One region of the Neobacillus sp. NPDC093182 genome, then DNA from elsewhere that is predicted to be linked to it. Evidence: predicted binding sites of a transcription regulator. Region 1 holds the regulator's gene; each other region holds the start of a gene.

The links. Region 1 encodes Rex, which represses fermentation and respiration genes when NADH is low (regulators of the CRP and FNR family bind a similar motif). Its sites were predicted from a motif close to TTGTGAAATATTTCACAA; they were not measured.
Region 2: ACIQAA_RS10220 (TIGR04190 family B12-binding domain/radical SAM domain protein) is a predicted target of Rex. The motif match lies at 1,967-1,984, and genes of this name have one in related genera.
Region 3: qoxA (cytochrome aa3 quinol oxidase subunit II) is a predicted target of Rex. The motif match lies at 2,262-2,279, and genes of this name have one in related genera.

Annotation. Positions count from the first base shown of each region.
Region 1 is NZ_JBIVOI010000021.1:113,679-118,223, reverse strand. It holds gene ACIQAA_RS28535 (ABC-F family ATP-binding cassette domain-containing protein) at 1-942, opposite strand, end outside; gene moaC (cyclic pyranopterin monophosphate synthase MoaC) at 1,130-1,627, shown strand; gene ACIQAA_RS28525 (redox-sensing transcriptional repressor Rex) at 1,659-2,312, shown strand; gene ACIQAA_RS28520 (YdiK family protein) at 2,363-2,563, opposite strand; gene ACIQAA_RS28515 (CPBP family intramembrane glutamic endopeptidase) at 2,560-3,282, opposite strand; gene groES (co-chaperone GroES) at 3,564-3,851, shown strand; gene groL (chaperonin GroEL) at 3,904-4,545, shown strand, end outside.
Region 2 is NZ_JBIVOI010000004.1:227,648-232,192, reverse strand. It holds gene ACIQAA_RS10225 (ABC transporter ATP-binding protein) at 1-85, shown strand, start outside; gene ACIQAA_RS10220 (TIGR04190 family B12-binding domain/radical SAM domain protein) at 116-1,924, opposite strand; gene ACIQAA_RS10215 (GAF domain-containing sensor histidine kinase) at 2,399-4,264, shown strand; gene ACIQAA_RS10210 (response regulator) at 4,239-4,545, shown strand, end outside.
Region 3 is NZ_JBIVOI010000011.1:70,050-74,594, reverse strand. It holds gene qoxB (cytochrome aa3 quinol oxidase subunit I) at 1-1,276, opposite strand, end outside; gene qoxA (cytochrome aa3 quinol oxidase subunit II) at 1,315-2,223, opposite strand; gene ACIQAA_RS19805 (iron-sulfur cluster assembly accessory protein) at 2,534-2,839, shown strand; gene ACIQAA_RS19800 (ABC transporter ATP-binding protein) at 2,953-4,545, shown strand, end outside.

The DNA of each region.
Region 1 (4,545 bases):
GGCAGATTTCTCATCCCCTAATGGACGGTCCATCAAATCCATTTTCTCAAGTTTTTTACGCCGGCTCTGAGCTCGTTTCGTCGTAGACGCACGGGCTAGGTTGCGCTGGATAAAATCTTGAAGATTAGCAACCTCCTGCTGCTGCTTCTCATATAGCTTTAAATCGCGTTCATAATTGGCAGCTTTTTGGTCTAGATATGCACTATAGTTTCCAATGAATTTTTGAATTTGCTTACGTGAAACTTCATAAACCTGCGTTACGACTTTATCTAGAAAATAACGGTCATGGGACACAATTAAGATCGCCCCATCATAGCCTTGTAAATACTGTTCGAGCCAAGATAAAGTATCAATATCAAGATGGTTGGTAGGCTCGTCCAGGATTAAAATATCTGGCTTGGTTAAAAGTAGTTTCCCCAAGGCAAGGCGCGTTTTCTGTCCGCCGCTTAAGGAAGAGATCATGACCGCACTATCGTGGAAATTCAATCCGTGCAGGATGGAGCGAATATCTGCTTCATACTGATAACCGCCCTGCTCTTTAAATTTCACTTGCAGCTGATCGTACTCATTTAGGATTCTCTCGTATCTGCTAGTGTCCTCAATAGCAGCAGGATCTGACATTTGAACCTCGAGGTGTCGAATTGCTGCTTCCATACTTCTCAGTTCGTCGAAAACTGTCAGCATTTCATCCCAGATCGACAAATTCGACTCTAGTCCTGTATTCTGGGCTAAATAACCAATGCTTACTCCCTTTGGCTTAATGATTTCTCCGCCATCATGTGACAAATGCCCAGCAATAATTTTTAATAATGTCGATTTCCCTGCACCGTTTCGCCCGACAAGTGCAACACGGTCCCGAGTTTGTAATTCTAGTTTTATATTCGATAAAATTAGGTCTGCACCATAGTATTTTGCTAGTTGATTAACTTGTAATAATATCATTGCTTTTCACCTCTATTACTAAAATAAGTGTACCTTATTCCAACAATGCAGGCAATAAAGTGTCTTAGTGTTGGAGAAAATAAGAAAATATCTCGAAAGAAAGAAATGTAAATTTTTCATCATTCGTTCAAAGTTTCACAGACAAATTGTTAAAAATATAGTATGATTTTGTGGGAGGATATTGTTTATGTCTGAATTTACTCATTTTAACGAAGAAGGAAGAGCGAAAATGGTGGACGTTAGTGATAAGCCAGAAAGTGCTCGTACGGCACTTGCTCATTCCAGCATTACGGTTAGTAAAGAAATATATGAAAAAATAACAAATAATGAAATGAAAAAGGGCGATGTTCTTGCAGTAGCACAAGTTGCTGCCGTGATGGGGGCAAAGAAAACCTGGGACTTAATCCCGATGTGCCATCCTATACCTTTGACGGGGGTAAATATATCCTTCTCCTGGGAAAAAGAACATGATACGGCTTTTACATTAAATATTGCAGCTTCTGTCAAAACAAAAGGAAATACAGGTGTTGAAATGGAAGCGTTAACAGCTGCGTCCACTTGTGCTTTAACTGTTTATGATATGTGTAAAGCAGTGGATAAAGGTATGGTCATTGGAAAAACCTATCTGGTTGAAAAAACCGGCGGGAAAAATGGGGATTTCCACCGAACAGAACAAGTTAGATAAATGAACAACTATTTATGAGGGGTGGGAGAATATGAGTAATGAAACAATGAAAATACCACAAGCGACAGCAAAACGGCTGCCCTTATATTATCGATTTTTAAAGAATCTGCATTCTTCCGGTAAACAGAGGGTTTCGTCTGCGGAATTAAGTGAGGCAGTGAAGGTGGATTCGGCAACGATTCGCCGGGATTTTTCTTATTTTGGTGCCTTAGGGAAAAAGGGATATGGCTACAATGTCAACTACCTATTAACGTTCTTTCGGAAAACACTAGATCAAGATGAATTAACAAAAGTAGCGTTAATTGGTGTAGGAAATCTTGGAACCGCCTTTCTAAACTATAACTTTTTAAAAAATAATAATACAAAAATTGAATGTGCTTTTGATGTTGATCCGAACAAAATGGGAACAACGATCCGAGATGTGCCTGTGTTTCATATGGATGAGCTCGAGAAGGTTTTAAGCAATGATGAAATCCATGTTGCCATCCTGACCGTACCTGCACCAGTGGCTCAGCTGATTACGGATCGACTCGTACAATCTAATATTAAGGCGATATTGAATTTCACGCCTGCAAGGTTAAATGTTCCTTCATCTATTCGCGTTCATCATATCGACTTGGCTGTTGAATTACAATCACTTATTTACTTCCTGAAGCACTACCCTACAGAGGAAATAGAAGAATAAAAACAAAAAAGACCTTTTCACAAGTAAAGTGAAAAGGCTTTTTAATGATCCTACTTTTTTATTTTGTCTTTATATCTATTGTAAAAGAAAATCATTCTTAAACCAGATCCGAAGTCAAAGGTGGCAAGTAAAACGAGCAGGTAACTGAAGAACCCCCATCCGTTTTGGGTGACATCTTCAACTGCAAAATAAGTAAATAAGCAGCCAAGTACAATATAAATGATTCCGGAAAACAAGGGTGATCGTCTCATAGAAAGCCTCCGATAAAGTTTTGAATACCTTCTGCCTCACGAATAATTTTATCAATGTCATCTTTATAAACGGACTGTATGACGACAACTAATGTATTCATCGCAACATGGGCAAAAATCGGTACAAGGATATGTTTTGTTTTTACATAGAGAAATGCAAAAGTGAAGCCCATTGCAGAATAGAGAAGCACATGATGCGGTTCCATATGGGCTAAGGCGAAAATAACCGAGCTGATTAACGCTGAGAAGAAAAAGTTAAACCGTTTATGGAGAGTGCCGAAAATAATTTTTCGAAAAACAATTTCCTCTAATATTGGGCCAATTACTGAACTGACTAAGATGGCAAGTGGAAAGGATTCAATGATGTTGAGAATTTGCTGTGTGTTTTCTGAGCCCATTTCAACCCCGATCAGCCGTTCAATATTCGCAGCGAGAGCTTGGGCAAATAAGGCTAGGAAGACACCAAATACAGCCCAGATGGCAGCAAAGCCAAAGGAACTGCCTCTTTCATTCAACCCTGGTTTCTTTATTTCTCTTCGTAATAAGAAAAGAATAATAACCAGAGCAAGGGTGAAGCTGAAAATTAACCAATAGGGGACAACGAGCCCTTGATTTATTCCTAAGTAGCCAAATAGGAACATCAGTCCTGGAATTCCCACTAGGCTTGATAACTGCATGGCTATATAGACAATTAAAATAATCCAATATTCCCTTTTCAAATTAATAAATCTCCTTTAAGCAGCTAATGAAAATATTTTACCCTATTCTTCATTGTACTAATAAAAGCAAGGTTGTTTCAATTTTTAAGGTTATCGGAAAAACTATGTATATTCCCACGTGTAAATCACATACTTGTAAGGTTGCAAAAAATAATAAAAAATTGCTGCTTCATACTTGCAAAATTTTTTTCCATTTATTATTATAAGAATTGTGTTAGCACTCAAGTTAAGAGAGTGCTAATAAGTCAGAATTACATATCTATTTGAGGAGGTTGTTTGATTTGTTAAGACCACTAGGTGATCGTATTGTCATTGAGCTTGTCGAATCAGAAGAAAAAACTGCAAGCGGTATCGTGTTACCAGACTCAGCTAAGGAAAAGCCTCAAGAAGGAAAAGTTGTTGCCGTAGGTACAGGCCGAGTGCTTGAAAGCGGCGAACGTGTTGCTCTTGAAGTTTCTGTAGGCGATCGTATTATCTTCTCAAAATACTCTGGTACAGAAGTGAAGTTTGAAGGAAACGAATATTTAATTTTACGCGAAAACGATATCCTTGCTGTAGTTGGACAATAAGGATTTTTTAAAACAATATTGAGTTTAAAAAATACGAGGAGGTTTTTTGAACATGGCTAAAGAAATTAAGTTTAGTGAAGATGCACGCCGCGCAATGCTTCGTGGTGTAGACGCATTGGCAGATACAGTAAAAGTAACTCTTGGACCAAAAGGACGTAACGTGGTTCTTGAGAAGAAATTCGGTTCACCGCTTATTACAAATGATGGTGTAACAATCGCGAAGGAAATCGAATTAGAAGACGCTTTTGAAAACATGGGTGCTAAGCTTGTTGCTGAAGTAGCTAGCAAAACAAACGATGTTGCTGGGGACGGAACAACAACTGCAACTGTTCTTGCTCAAGCTATGATTCGTGAAGGATTAAAGAACGTTACAGCTGGTGCTAACCCAATGGGTATCCGTAAAGGGATTGAAAAGGCAGTTACTGTAGCAGTTGAGGGCTTAAAAGCGATTTCTAAGCCTATCGAAGGCAAAGAGTCTATCGCACAAGTTGCTGCTATTTCTTCAGATGATAAAGAAGTAGGTCAATTAATTGCAGAAGCGATGGAGCGCGTTGGTAACGACGGCGTTATCACAATCGAAGAATCTAAAGGCTTCACAACTGAATTAGACGTTGTTGAAGGTATGCAATTTGACCGCGGATATACATCTGCTTACATGGTAACAAACACAGATAAAATGGAAGCTGTTTTAGAA
Region 2 (4,545 bases), on a different contig from region 1:
GACAGGAAAAATTGTCCTTTCAGGCTCTTCCGATGAATTAAATCAAAGTGACCAAATAAGAATGGCCTACCTAGGCGGGCATTAAAAAGACGTGTGCTTCACACGTCTTTTTTGATTACATTTTTGCGTTCTGATGTTGTGTTTCTAGTTTGAATTGATGGCGAAGCTTTGGCTGGAAGGCATGTTTGATTTTAATTGCATACTCTTCATACAGCTGCTCTAAACCAACTAATGCAAGGGAGAAGAAGTTCGCATAATTTTTTTGAACCTCCCACTTTAACTCGTTCTTACCACAAATACTATATTTATTTAATTCTTCAATTTCTTTATGAATCTTTGCTAATTCCACTTGCTGTTCTGCCTCAGAAAGAGAAAGGACATAATCAATCTTTTCAATGTAGGCTGGAGATTTTTCAATCTTGCCTTTAATTTCTTCGTAGCCAGCTTGGTCAATCAGACCATATTTTAATTTAAAATCATTAAGTTTTTGCGCAGAATCATAGGTTGAGTTCAAGATATCATCGCGTGTCATCTGTGTTGTTTCATAGCTTAGCATATGCTTCCATGATGGCTGGGTAATCGCCTTGCGGTGGTCCTCAAGGGTATGACAGAATTTTTTAAAGCCGTGAAGCTCTGGATTTTCAAAAGCTGGGCTTGCAGGGTCTAGGAACGGTGCAAGCGGCGCGACAAAGTAGAAAAGTCTAGGATCTTGATTACAGGCCAGATGGATTTCTTCACAGAAATCAATGTTTTCAATCGCACTTTGGTAGGTCTGGCTAGGAATACCTGTCATGAAGAATAAATCGATTTTTTTGGCACCATGTTTTAAGGCGAAATTAAGCGTTTCAATCACTTTAGGATTCGTACAATTAAACTTCCCATTGTAGTGTCTGATTTTTTCATCATGGGTTTCAAGCGTAATTTCAATGCTGTATTTTGGACAACTTTCATTCATCATTTGGAAAAATTCTTCGCCCGCATATTGGAATATTTCAAACACGATTTCATTTTTGAGAGTAAGCTCTTTAAGACGGCTGAAAAATTCTTTTACATATTCACGTCCTCCCTGGCGAAGGTCATGCAGGATAAAGATTGGTGCACGGCTGAAGCGTGAAATAAATTGAATGTCTTCGACAAGCTTTTCTGGCGACCGCAACGCTAAAGAGCTTCTTCCGCAGTTTTGATCATAAGCGTCCTTTGAACCGCCGCAGATGAGACAGTTTTGCGAGCAGCCTCTTGCTGTCAGTAATGCCGTATTTGGATATTGCAGCCAGCCATTGTACGGCAGTGGATCAAGGAAGTTACGATATTTAAAGACAGAGCGGACGGTGTAACGATAGCCTGGTACATCAATATCATCCAAATCCTTTGGTACATAAGTGATGGGGTTATAACCAATCTCACTGCCTTTTTTCCAGGTTAGATTTGGAATGTCAGCATAGTGCATATTTCCAAGTTCCAATTTATTCATCAGCAGCAGCATAAGCTTTTCTGTTGAGTCGCCACGCATAACGAAATCAATAAAAGGATATTTAATAAGCTCTTTATGATAATAGGTAGCAGATAAGCCCCCGAAAATCATCGGTGTATCAGGATGAAGTTTCTTAACTATCTTAGCCAACTCAATACTGCCATGTGCATGCGGCAGCCAATGAAGGTCAATTCCGAAAGCACGTGTTTTGATTTTTTTAAGCTTCTTTTCTACATCAAATTTTTCACTCATCAGCATCCGGTTCGCGATATTGATAATTTTTACACGAAGGCCGAACCGTTCTAAATAGTCAGCAATACTTGTTAGACCAATGGGATACATTTCGAATACCGGTGATGACGGCACGACATCGCTGATCGGACCTGCAAGCAGTGAATTTTTACGAAAGTCATATACACTTGGGGCGTGTAAAAGGACTAAATCATACTTCATATAAGCCACCCTTTTCATTTTTATCAAGTTTATATTTTACTATTGTGAATGTTTTCACATATTATCTTTGATTTAAACGTGGCAAAGTGATAAACCAGATAAATTCTTGCCAAAATCCACTACTGTAATTATTTTCTAACTACCTTTATCTTACTATAATAATGGATTAATAGAGTGACAAACGGGTGACAACAATGTGGAGATTGCGTGGAAACTAGGTACTACAAAAGTAGTACGGAAGAATAATCCTTTAGCAGAATAGGAAATGAACCATTCATTTGCCATAATAGTAATAACAAACCTAAAGGGTTTGTCCCAGTATCGGTCAGTGAAAGTCATTGGACCGGTCTGGGATTTTTTGCGACAACAAAATTTCCCAATTAACCTATTAAAAAATCACTTGTTAACGAAGAATGTATTAGGTACATTTTTAACAGAATATTAAAAATTTTTTAATGATAGGGAGAGGAATGGATGATTGAGTCTTCAGCCTTACAGATTAAGGAACGGCAGTCTAAGCTATTTTTACTAGTCGTCTCGTGCGTCGGCGGCTGGTTTTTCGTAAAACATGGTTTATTAAAATTAGCAGAAATAAATCAGGCAATGATTTTAGTCCTTCTAGTTATTTTCTTATTCATTGTGGAACTGTTTCCCCTTCCTGTATGGAAGGGAACGATCACCATTTCCTTTCCTCTTGTCTATGCTATTTATGTTATGGAAGGTCTGGCATACACCATTTTTACCTATGCACTTGTTGTCTGTGCTGTAAATTTGTTCAAAAAGCGGCCGCTCCGGATTGTGTTTTTTAATCCTGCTTTATTAATCGTCAGTTTTTATTTTGCCTATGTGATTGGCGATTATTTGTTTTCACATTATTCAATGGATGGAAAACCAAAGGTGCTGATCGGCATCATTCATTTCACCTCTATTATGGTTCCTTTTTACGTTATGAATAATGTACTTGTGGATCTCCTTCTAATGATTAGGCCGCAAACCTATAATTTTCGGGATTGGTGGCAAAAAACAGGGCAGGAAGTTAATAGTTTGACATTTTCTTTTATTTACCTTTTTTTCTTTCATCTTTTTGGGAATCAAAACAGAGGTGAAATCGACGCAATCGCCTTTTTTTTCTTCTTTTCCCCCCTTGTGTGCTTTGCCTTATTAAGTTCAATTATTGCGAATTTAAAGAGGGAAAAGGCTAAACTTAAAGCACTATTTAGCATTTCTTCAGAACTAAATAAGAAAATGGCTGCTGCAGATTGGCTGGATTTTTTGAAGGACAATCTAAAGGAATTTATTGATGTAGATGCATGGGTATTGTTAAAAAAAGATAGGGATAGTTGGAATTTAAAGTTTGCGGTAGGTTTAGCAGTAGAAAATCTATCTTTAAGTGATGAAAGGATTCAGGGTTTCGATAAAATAAAAAGTTTAAGAGTTTATCCGAATACAAAAGAGTCAGGGGGTCCTGCTAATGGATTATTGGATCCTGAGATTCATTCCTTATTATATGCGCCTTTAATGTTGGAGGAGGAGATCGTTGGACTTTTTATATTTGGAAGGAGCCGAACGAAAAGCTTTGTTGAAGAAGATAAGCAGGCGGCTGCTACGCTTGCAAATCAATTAGCTGTATTAATTAAGACAAGATGGCTGATTGCGGAACAGGAAAAAAGGTTGATTTTAGAGGAAAGAAATCGGATTGCCAGAGATATCCATGATGGTGTGGCACAATCACTTGCCGGAGCGATTATGAATCTAGATACAGCCAATCGGAAATTCATGAAAACACCTGAAGAGTCTCAACAGTTGATGGTTGAAAGCACTGTTAAGTTACGAAAGTGCCTTAAAGAAGTAAGGGAGTCTATTTATGCCCTCCGCCCATATCCAACAGATAGAGAAGGGCTTTTATCGGCGATAGCAACAAAAATTAATGGGATCCAAAAGGAACACAGTGTGCCTATAAAGTTAGAAACCAGAGGTCCAGTGTTCCACCTCAGTCCGATGGTGGAAAAAATTATTTTTGATATTTTCCAAGAAAGTACCCAAAACGCACTGAAACATGCAGAGGCAACAAAGATTGATATATTAATTAGCTTTCAAAAGGAACATGTCCTCTTAAAGGTAAAAGATAATGGAAGTGGATTTTCACTTTTTCAGGCGATGATTAAAGCACGAAATCATCCCCATTTTGGGATATTGCACATGAACGAAGCGGCCGAAAAGATACAAGCATCGCTGCAGGTAGATAGTAAAGAAGGGGCTGGTACGGAGATAACGTTAACTGTACCTAGAATGGGCATAGAGGGGGCGGTAATCCATGATAAGGCTAATGCTGGTCGATGACCATGCGGTATTGAGGGATGGTCTGAAAAATATATTGGGTATGGAATCAGATATTGAAGTAGTTGGTGAAGCAGTAAATGGAGTTGAGGCACTGGGGAAAGTAGAAGAATGCATGCCAGATGTCATCTTAATGGATATTAATATACCTGAAAGGAATGGGATTGAAGTTACCGGATTGATAAAAGGAATTTATCCTGCTATAAAAATATTAATCTTAACCATGTACAATCATGATGAATATTTCCTTTCAGCCATTCGTCAGGGGGCAGATGGATATTTAT
Region 3 (4,545 bases), on a different contig from region 1:
AAACAACACCAGGAATAATAACGTTGTGGAAGTGAGCAACTAAGAACATTGTATTATGATATTGATAGTCTGCAGCAGACATCGCTAGCATAACCCCGGTAACTCCGCCGAGTGTAAATAACGGAATGAAGAGTATGCTATAAAGCATTGGTGTAGTAAAAACAATTTTTCCTTTTCTAAGCGTGAAGAGCCAGTTAAAGATCTTTACACCAGTAGGAACAGCAATTGCCATGGTTGTAATCGAGAAAATACTATTTGTTAATGCACCTTGCCCCATGGTAAAGAAATGGTGCGCCCAAACTAAGAATGATAGTAACGAGATAATAACCATTGAGCCGACCATAGATTTATAACCATATAGGTTACGACGTGCAAAGGTTGAGATAACTTCACTATAAATACCGAAAGCCGGCAGGATTAAGATATATACTTCAGGGTGTCCCCAAACCCAGAAAATGTTCGCCCAAAGCATATCCATACCGCCATTATCCATAGTAAAGAAATGTGTTCCAAATTGACGATCCAGCGTTCCCATTGCAAGTAAAACGGCTAAAACTGGAAATGCGAATACGATGATGACGTTGGCAATTAAAGCAGACCAAGTAAACATTGGCATTTTCATTAATGTCATACCAGGTGCTCTCATTTTGAGAATGGTAGTAATAAAGTTAATACCGGTCATTAATGTACCAATACCAGCAATCTGAATCGCAATCATATAATAATTGGTACCGACAGATGTACTGAATTCGTTACCTGCAAGCGGGAAGTAAGAGGTCCAGCCTGCGTCAGGTGAGCCGCCGACAACGAATGAAATGTTGAATAACATCGCACCCATAAAGAATAACCAAAAGCTTAATGCGTTCAAACGTGGGAAGGCCACATCGCGTGCTCCAATTTGTAGTGGAACAACAAAGTTCATAAAGAACATGATGAATGGCATTGCCATAAAGAGAATCATTACGATCCCGTGTGTAGTGAAAATTTCATTGTAGTGCTGAGCGTCGAGCAGTGTATTTTCAGGTACTGCCAGCTGAGCACGCATCATGATGGCGTCAACTCCGCCTCGGAATAGCATAAGGAGGGCAGAGAGCAGATACATAATACCAATTCGTTTGTGGTCAACAGTTGTCAGCCACTCACGCCATAGGTAGCCCCATTTTTTAAAATAAGTTAATCCGGCAATAACGGCGATTATTGTAAGTCCGATGGCAGCCATCGAAGCATAAATCGCAAGACTTGGATGTGGAACGGCAAATCGATCAAAGAAATCCATTTATTATATCTCCTTTCAAGGGAAGATTACTTTTAATATTAATGACTCATACCTTCATGTCCGGTATGGGATTCTGTGTGAGTTTCTGTTTCAGGTGTTTCTTCGCTATGATCATGGCCAGCTGGCGGCGGTGAAAACTCTAGGTGAGTCCCAGTGTATGTTTGCTGCCCTAGATGACCTGGTTCTAATAATTCTTCGAATTTTTCCTCTGTAATCGGTTTTGCAGTTTCTTTTACTTCTTTTACCCAGTCATCAAAATCCTCTTGAGACATGGCTGTTACATTGAAGGTATTTTCAGCAAATCCTTTACCCGAGAAGTTTGCATTTCGCCCCATGAATTCACCAGGGACATCTGCGGCTAAATGTAAAGTTGTTACATGGTCACCCATTGCATATTTTTGTCCCCCAAGTTGTGGAATCCAAAAACTAGTAATGGGTCCATATGAATATAGTTTAAATTCCAGTGGTCGGTCTGTTGGGATATATAAGTAATTTACTGTTTCAATGCCTTCTTCTGGGTAACTAAAGTGCCACTTCCAGTTCGAGGATGAAGCATAAACGACCAATGGTTCCTTATCTTCGTATCCTTTTGGTTTTGCCTCAACAATATAGTTACTTTGAACGGATACATAAGATAGGAAAGCAACGATTAATACTGGAATACCTACCATAATGACCTCAACCCAAAGGTTTCCTTCAATATGAGGTGGTTCATAATCTGCTTTTTGTTTAGAAGCACGATATTTCACTAACATATAGACTAACAATGCAAAAACAACAATGACAATAAAAGCCATAACCCCTATCGATAATAGGATGTCGCTTGCCTGTCTTTCTGCTTGAGGTCCTTTAGGATCCAAGACAAGTAATGGCTCACAACCAGATAATATCGTGATGATTGTAAAGAACACTGTAAAGAAAGCCATTTTAATACCCTTTTTGTGCATTTTTTATAACTCCTCTCATTAATAATCACTGTGGTTATTCGTGAATTCATTCACAAACTTGTTTTCGGATTTATCAAAAATTATTACTACCTAATAATAACTATATAATTAGTGTTATTATCCCGTACCACAATATTAACAACAAAGGTGTGATGTTTATATACGTTTTTTGAAGAATTTGTGACAAATTTGTTAAGGTTTTAAATTCCAATATAAAATGGCCTGGAAGTTGCAATAATAAAATAATTGTCTATTTTTGCAAATTAATGGGATAATGAATATGTATACCAATGGAATAGGAGAGACAAACATGAAAGTCAAAATTAATCGCCATGCAGCGAAAGCTTTGAAAAAAATGCTAGAAGGTCCAGAAGCAGAAGGGAAATTGTTCCGTGTGTATGTAACCAATATGCATGGCGACCATGCCCATTATGATTTAATGCTGGATACTCCAACAGAGCATGATGAAGTGGTAAAAACAGATAAGGACATAGATATCATTCTAGATACTCGTGAGGAATATCTTGATGGTGTATGGATTCAACTGTTTCATGTTCCAAAGGAAGAATGGCTGATTACCAACCCATCAAAGGGCGGCCATCACCACCATCATTAATAAAATATAGAATAAAATGAATTCCACCTGAAGTTATTCTAGGTGGTTTTTTGATTGTAATTTTCTAAATATTTTCATATAATCCAAGTACTTACATAAAAAGGAGATCTGCGATGATTCGACGTTTCTTTTCCTATTACAAACCGCATAAAAAGCTTTTTATTCTAGATTTTAGCAGTGCAGTCGTTGTAGCGGTTTTAGAGTTAGCCTTTCCACTTGCAGTATCATGGTTTATTGATGAACTGCTACCCGGAGGAGAGTGGCAAACCATTGTAACTGTCAGTATAGCGCTGCTAACGGTTTATATCCTTAGTACCTTCTTGCAGTTTGTTGTGAACTACTGGGGTCACAAGCTTGGTATTAATATTGAAACAGATATGAGACAAGAACTTTTTGAGCATGTACAAAAACAGTCGTTCCGCTTTTTCGATAATACCAAGACCGGGCATATTATGAGCAGGATTACCAATGACCTTTTTGACCTGGGTGAACTTGCACACCATGGACCTGAGGATGTTTTCATTGCGGTAATGACGTTTATCGGTGCATTCTGGATTATGCTGACGATCAATGTGCAACTAGCACTTGTTGCTGTTTTGATTTTACCGTTATTGGCATTATTAGTTGTAGTCTGTAATCTAAAGATGAATAAAGCCTGGAGTCATATGTACACAAGCATTGCAGATGTAAATGCTAGAGTGGAAGATAGTGTTTCAGGAAGCCGTGTGGTTCAATCATTTACAAATGAAGATTTTGAGATTGCAAGATTTCGAAAAAATAATCATAAATATCGAAATGCAAAACTAGTTGGATATCGCGTGATGTCTTTCAGTCTATCGGGTATTTATATGATGACAAGACTTATTACGATAATTGTACTTGTTTATGGTGCTTGGCTTAGCTTCACAGGTCAGCTTACTTACGGGGAACTTGTCGGATTTGTTCTTTATGTAAATGTTCTATTTAAACCTATCGATAAAATTAGCGCTATCATGGAATTGTATCCAAAAGGCATGGCAGGATTTAAACGTTTTACGGAGATTATTGATTCTGAGCCAGAAGTTAAAGATACGGAAGATGCGATTGAAGTAGCTGCACTTAGCGGGGATATAGCCTTTAAAGATGTTACTTTCAGCTATGATAAGCAAAAATCAGTGCTTGAAAATATAAACTTGGACATTCGTGCAGGCGAAACGATTGCGTTTGTCGGACCATCAGGGGCAGGTAAAACCACCATTTGTTCATTAATTCCGAGGTTTTATGATGTCAGCAAGGGCAGCATTATGATTGATGGATTCGATATTCGTAACATCACAAAAAAATCACTGCGCTCTCAAATCGGTATTGTTCAACAAGATGTCTTTCTTTTTACAGGGACCATCAGAGAAAATATTGCATACGGAAAGAGAAATGCTACAGATGATGAAATAATTGATGCTGCAAAACGTGCTCATCTTGAAAAATTTATTCAATCACTGCCTGATGGATATGATACAGAAATCGGAGAACGCGGATTAAAGCTATCCGGCGGTCAAAAACAAAGACTTGCCATTGCAAGGATGTTTTTGAAGAATCCTCCTATTTTAATCCTCGATGAAGCAACTTCAGCACTAGATACTGAAACAGAAATGGTAATTCAAGAAGCATTGAATGAACTTGCTAAAAATAGAACAACCTTGATTATTGCACATAGACTTGCAACGATT